DNA from 2 places in the Streptomyces sp. NPDC104096 genome. Region 1 is predicted to be linked to the other one. Evidence: riboswitches for the same ligand, from Rfam matches in the RefSeq annotation. Region 1 holds a riboswitch; the other holds the start of a gene.
What was found. Region 1 has a riboswitch for cobalamin ahead of ACZ60B_RS21250 (ABC transporter substrate-binding protein). Riboswitches for the same ligand answer to the same signal wherever they lie in the genome.

Region 1 (3,227 bases):
GCTCGGGTGGCGTGCGGGAGGACCAGGCCGACGAAGCCGATCGCGCCGGCGCAGCTGACCAGGGCGGCGATGAGCAGCGCGGTCGCGCAGAGCAGGACCAGGCGGGTGCGGGCGACGCGGACTCCGAGTCCGGCGGCGGCCTCGTCGCCGAAGGCGAACGCGTCCAGCGTACGGGCGTGCCCGAGGCAGACGACGAGGATCACTGCCAGGACGACGGTGCAGAGCAGCACCTGTCCCCAGTCGGCGCCCGTGAGCGAGCCGAGCAGCCAGAAGAGCACGCCCCGGGTGGTCTCGGCGTCCGCCGAGGTGAGGACGACGAAGGAGGTCAGCGCGGAGAACAGCTGCATGGCCGCGACCCCGGACAGCACCACCCGGTCGGCGCTGGGGCCGAGGGTGTGGCTGAGCAGGAGCACCAGGGCGAAGGAGAGCAGCGCGCCGAGGAAGGCGCCGGCCGACAGGGACACCGCTCCCCCGCCCACGCCGAGCACGACCACGGCGACCGCTCCGGTGGACGCGCCGGAGGAGACCCCGAGCACGAAGGGGTCGGCGAGGGGGTTGCGCAGCAGCGACTGCATGACCGCGCCGCACACGGCGAGTCCCGCTCCGCACACGGCGGCCAGCAGGGTGCGCGGCATCCGCAGGTTCCATACGATGCCGTCGCGCAGCGGCGTCGACGTGCCTTCGCCGAGGCCGAGATGGGCCGCGACGGACGCCCAGACGTCGCCGGTGGAGATGTCGGCGGGGCCGATCGTCACGGCCACGGCGATCGACACGAGCAGCGCGATCAGTCCTCCGCCCGTCAACAGCAGGGAGCGGGCCCTCACCTGGCGAACCCGAAGGCACGCAGACCGGCTGCGACCTGCTCGATCCCCTCGATCGTGCGGATGGTCGGGTTCATCGCCTGCCCGCTCAGCAGGACGTACCGCTTCTTCTTCACGGCGGTCAGACTGCGGGTGGCGGGGTTGGACTCCAGGAAGCGGATCTTGGCCGCGGCGGTCTCGGCGGTCTGCTGCTTGCGGGTCAGGTCGCCGATCACGATGACGTCGGGGTCGCGGTCGGCGACCGTCTCCCAGTTGATCTGGGGCCATTCGTCGTGGGTGTCGGCGAAGGCGTTCTTCGCGCCGACCGCGCGGGTGATGACGCCGGGCGCGCCGCAGCAGCCCGCGAGGTAGGGCGACTGGGAGTTGGCGAACCAGTACATGAGGGAGACGTCCGAGGCGTGCAGTCCGGCGGTGGCCGTGCTCACCCGCTGTCCGAGCGAGGCGACGAGCTTCTCGCCGCGCTCCTCGACGCCGAACGCGCGTGCCAGGTCGCGGATCTCCCCGTGGACGGCGTCGAGGGTGAGCGGTTCGCTGCGCGATCCGTCACCGCCGCTGCCGTTGTCCTTGCCCGCCGAGCAGTCGGACGGCGAGACGTACGTGGGCACGCCCAGCTTCTCGAACTGCTCGCGGGTGGCGACCCCGCCCTTGCCGAGGGTGGAGACGAACGAGGCGGTCACGAAGTCGGGTTCGGCGTCCAGGACCTTCTCGAAGGAGGGGTTGTTGTCGGCGAGGCGCGGCACGGACGCGTCGGCCTTCGCCAGGTCCTTCATGACCGGGTCGGTCCAGGTCGCCGTACCGGCCATGCGGTCGGCGAGACCGAGGGAGAGCAGGATCTCGGTGGTGCCCTGGTTGAGGGAGACGGCTCGCTTCGGCGCCGCCTTCAGGGTGACCTGGTGGCCGCAGTTGTCGAGGGTCACCGGGTAGCCGGCGGCGGAGGTCTTCTCGGCTTTCGCGTCGTCGCCGGCGGAGCCGCAGGCGGTGAGCAGCAGCGCGGACGCGAGGAGGAGCGCCGGGGTGCGGAGAAGTGCGGGGGTACGGAGCACGGGCAAGCCTCTGGGGTCGGGGCTCGTACGCGGAGCCTGGCCTACGGACGTCCCTCCGCGCGGGGGCGCGAAGGTGCCAGCAGGTCTTCGGACTCGGGTTCGTCCGGTCGGGGCGCCTTCCCGGTCTCCCAGTGGCGTCGTGCCCCGCCCGTCCCCCTCACCGCTGCGCGTCAGTTCCGGATTCGCACCGGATTCCCTGGCCTCGGGTGTGGCTCGACTGGCCCGCTGAGGCTATCAAGTCCGTCGTACGGTCAGATCGTGCGATCGGTCACGGGGCAGGGAGCGGAGGTGCTGGTGTTCCGGTCGATCCACAGGGGCCGGCCGAGCGGCGGTACGCCCCGCCGGGGACAGTCGGACGGCGAGGCGTTCACAGACGCGGCAGCCCAGGCCGATGCCCCGGGCCCTCTGGATTTCTTCCGGTAATCAATGTGACGGAAGATAAATCCGTCGCCTATTTTCGGCGGTCGAACATTCGAGCCGTATTCCCCCGAGGACTTGCACGGGTATATCGTACGAGTCCGCTTGAAGATCTATTCCCCTTGGGGGCGGCATGGGGGATTTTTCCTCATTCCTCGATCCGACGCATTTCGATCTCCCGCAGCACGATCCCACGTCCCTCGACGGCCTCGATCAACCCTCCGACCTCGCGCCCTCCCCCACCGGCGATCCGCCGGCGCAGGGCGACGGCTTCCACCCGGCGCAGGCCTCCCCCTACGAGCACACGCCGTACGACCCCCACGACCACCAGGACCCCCACGCCTCCCAGGTCCACTTCGGCGCCGGGGACTGCCCTCACTGCGGAGGCCTCGGACAGTCGCGTTGGATCTCCTCCCAGACCGACGAGCCCTGCTGGTACTGCAACCATTCCGGGGTGGCCCCTTGAGCACCGAGATCGGCGGGTGAGGCCGAAATGGATCCCATATCCGCCGGTGTCCTGGGTGTTCTCGCCCTGGGGCAGGCCGCCGGCCACGTGTTGAACTGGTACAAGAGCAAGCGCGACGGATCGTTCCAGGAACAACAGGAATTCCTCGCCGAAGTACGCGAGAAAGAGGCGCGACGTTCTCACAAGAATCTCCTCGCCAGGGACCGCGCGCTCAGGGAGGACCGGAGGCAGGAGGCGGACACCGCCTACGAGCGCGCACTGCACCGGGACCAGGAAATGGCCGCGCGCCACGAACAGGACGCCCGGATCGCACATGAACACACCCTGGAGCGGGACCGCATCCTCGCCGGCACCCGCGCCCAGGAGGCGACCACGGCACACCGACGCTCCCTGGAGCGGGACCTCTATCTGACCAAGCTGCGCATCGAGGAGGCGGACCTGGCCTTCGACCGTGCCCGGCAACTCGCTGTGGTCCAGTCA
Region 2 (3,227 bases), on a different contig from region 1:
GGCTCGCCGCCGCCGACCGCGCATGGCTGCTGCTCGCGTGCGTCGCCGCCGCGTCGACCTGGGTGTGCGCGGCCGTCGTCCAGCAGGGCGCGGTCGCCGAACGGCTCCCTCGGCGAAGGCTCGTGGCCGCACAGTTCGCCGCGTCCGCCGCCAACCACCTCCTCCCGGCCGGGGCCGGGGCGACCCTGGTCAACCTGCGCTTCCTGAACCGGTGCGGGCTGTCCACGACCCGTTCGGCGACCGCGCTCGCGGTGAAGGCGGCGGCCGGCGGGCTGGTCCGCTGTGTCCTGGGCCTGACCCTGCTGCTGACCTCGCCGGACACCGTACGGGTGCCGACGCGGGTGCCGCACGGGCTGGTGCTGCTGCTGCCGGTGGCGGCCGGGGCCGTGGTGTGGGCCGTCGCGGCGAGCGCCCGGCTGCGGCGTGCCGTGGGCCGGGCTCTCGCCGAGGTGCGGGAGGTGCACCGGTGCCGGGCGCGGGCCTGGGCGCTGTGGGGCGGCTCGGCCGCGTTCGCGCTGCTGCACGCCGGGGTGGTCGTCGCCGTCGTCCACGCGCTCGGCCTCGGGCTGTCCACGGGCCATGTGGTCATGGCGTACCTCGTGGCCAGCGGTGCGGCGGCGCTGCTGCCCACGCCCGGCGGTCTCGGTTCCCTGGACGCCGCGCTCGCGCTGGCTCTCACCGCGGACGGGGCGCCGGGGCGGGCGGCGATCTCGGCCGTCCTCGGCTACCGCCTGCTCACCGCGTGGCTGCCGATGGTTCCCGGCCTGCTGGTCCTGCTCCTGCTCGCGCGGCGCTCGGCGCTCTGAGGACACCCGGTCGCCCGGCACGGGAACGCCTCGTTCCCCCTGATCGTCTACAGTGTCGTAGACCGACTACAGGTTTGTAGTCGGTCGCTGTGGTCGCGCCGGACTCCGGCCGGATTCCTCAGGTCCGGTCGTCCGGCCGACCACGGGGCGCCAAGGGAAGGACTCATACCGATGACCACACCGATGACGACACGGATGGATCTGCTGCCACGGCCCGCCGCCGGGACGGAGGCCGGTCGATGACCGGCGCTTTCGGCGGCGCGTCGATGGACGGCTCCGCCTACCGGGAGGTGGTCGGTCTCGCGGGGCGCTCGCCCGGATGGCTGGACACCGCGGTGTCGGCGTGGTCGACGTACGGACTGGCCGTGTTCGCCGTCCTGATGGTCGTCGGCTGGTGGCGGGCCCGGCGCACGGGGGCCGCGCGGACGGTGACGGCCCTGGCCGTGCCGGTGGTCGCGGTGCTGGCCTACGGCGTGGACTCCCTGCTGAAGCTGCTGGTGCGCGAGAGCCGGCCGTGTCTGGCGCTGCACGTGCGCACCCTGGAGACGTGTCCGGCACCGGGTGACTGGTCGTTCCCCAGCAATCACACGGTGATCGCCGCCGCGTGCGCCGTGGCTCTGTTCTCCGTCTCGCGCCGGCTGGGCGCCGTGGCGGTCGTGGCCGCGCTGGCGATGGGCGTGTCCCGGGTCTGGGTCGGCGTGCACTATCCGCACGACGTGGTCGCGGGATTCCTCGTGGGCGGGCTCGTCGCCCACGGCCTCATGACCCTGGTGCGGCACCGGGCGAGCACGCTGGCGCGCCTGCTGACCGCCACTCCGCTGCGCCCGCTGCTGCCGGCCTCCTGACGCGGGGTCACCGCGCGACGGAGCGCGGGATCGCCCCTGCCGACGCGCTATTGGCCCTCCATACGACACACGGTACTGTCGTTCTGATACGACGACGGGATCACGGAAGCCGGTGGGAATCCGGCACGGTCGCGCCACTGTGGACGATGCCTCCTCGACGGGGCGCATCGCGAGTCAGACCCGGGGCCGTCGTCCTGTGCACCACCGAGATGGGACGCGAACTCCCAGAGGAGGCCCTGCCATGGCGCAGCACGTCGCTCAGCCGACCGCCACCACCCCCGTCGTCACCGGCAAACTGCCGCTGAAGGACATTGCCCCCTGGGCGGTCTTCTTCGGCATTCTGATGCTGGTCCTGCTGTACTTCGTCGGCGCCGAGCAGGGCGCCACCTCCGTCGTCTCCGGCGAGGACGTCCACGAGTGGGTGCACGACGCCCGCCACCTGCTCGGCTTCCCCTGCCACTGACGAGGGGCGCCGAACTCCCGTGAACTCCGCAACAGTGAGAAACCTGCTCGTGCGGGGCATGCTCGCCGGCCTCGGGGCCGGCGTGCTCGCCCTGATCGTCGCCTACTTCCTCGGTGAGCCGAGCGTGGACAGCGCGATCGGCCTCGAGGAGGCGCACGCGCACGCCCACGAGCACGAGGTCGAACTCGTCTCCCGCAGCCTCCAGTCCACCGCGGGCCTCGCCACCGGTGTGCTGGTCTACGGAGTGGCGTTCGGCGGCATCGCCGCCCTCGCCTTCTGCTTCGCCCTCGGGCGCGTCGGCCGCTTCAGCCCCCGCGCCACCGCGCTGCTGCTGTCGGGGACCGCGCTGCTTGCCGTCTACGTCGTGCCGTTCCTGAAGTACCCCGCCAACCCGCCGGCGGTCGGCGAAGCCGACACCATCGGCAGGCGCACCACGCTGTACTTCCTGATGATGGTGCTCAGCGTGCTCCTCGCGGTCGCCGCGGTGATCGCGGGCAAGCGGCTCGCGCCGAGACTGGGCACCTGGTACGCCACCGTCGTCGCCGTCCTCGGCTTCATCGCCGTGATCGGCCTGGCGTACGCGTTCCTGCCCGTCGTCAACGAGGTCCCGGCCGACTTCCCGGCCACCCTGCTGTGGCGGTTCCGGCTCTCCGCCCTCGCCATTCAGGCCACGCTGTGGGCGGGTTTCGGTCTCGTCTTCGGCGAACTGACCGAGAGGCTGCTGCACCCGAAGCCCGCACGGGCCGCCGCGGGTTCGGCGGTGGCCGCCCCGTAGCGACCCCGTCGTCACGCCGAGAGGGCCCGCGGAACCATCCGCGGGCCCTCTCGGCGTCGGCCGGGGCGGTCCCCGCGGTCAGTCCTCCGTACTGCCCGTCGTCGGTCCGAGCGGCCCGCCGAGCCGGAGGTTCCAGCGGTGCGCACGCCCGGTGAGCTCGGTCGCCGTCAGCGGCGGCACGTCGAGGCGCCAGAAGGCGGCCTCGGGAGCCGCCAGCGCGTGGATCACCGCGGCCCGTACGACCTCCGGCTCCACCACGGCCAGCACTCTGCCGTCGCTTCCCGCCGACGTCTCCAGCCAACGGGCGACCCGCTCGCACACCTCCCGCACCGACTCCC

Region 2: it holds a riboswitch for cobalamin, as region 1 does, so the genes downstream of both, ACZ60B_RS13295 (CbtB domain-containing protein) here and ACZ60B_RS21250 (ABC transporter substrate-binding protein) in region 1, are expected to answer to the same signal.

Annotation. Positions count from the first base shown of each region.
Region 1 is NZ_JBVJMD010000020.1:24,378-27,604, forward strand. Features, by position in the region: gene ACZ60B_RS21245 (FecCD family ABC transporter permease) at 1-824, opposite strand, end outside; gene ACZ60B_RS21250 (ABC transporter substrate-binding protein) at 821-1,864, opposite strand; cobalamin riboswitch at 1,926-2,101, opposite strand; partial or broken gene ACZ60B_RS21255 (short-chain fatty acyl-CoA regulator family protein) at 2,116-2,266, opposite strand; gene ACZ60B_RS21260 (hypothetical protein) at 2,415-2,747, shown strand; gene ACZ60B_RS21265 (hypothetical protein) at 2,775-3,227, shown strand, end outside.
Region 2 is NZ_JBVJMD010000009.1:189,826-193,052, forward strand. Features, by position in the region: gene ACZ60B_RS13285 (lysylphosphatidylglycerol synthase domain-containing protein) at 1-806, shown strand, start outside; gene ACZ60B_RS13290 (phosphatase PAP2 family protein) at 1,046-1,651, shown strand; cobalamin riboswitch at 1,704-1,856, shown strand; gene ACZ60B_RS13295 (CbtB domain-containing protein) at 1,893-2,114, shown strand; gene ACZ60B_RS13300 (CbtA family protein) at 2,134-2,889, shown strand; gene ACZ60B_RS13305 (histidine phosphatase family protein) at 2,968-3,227, opposite strand, start outside.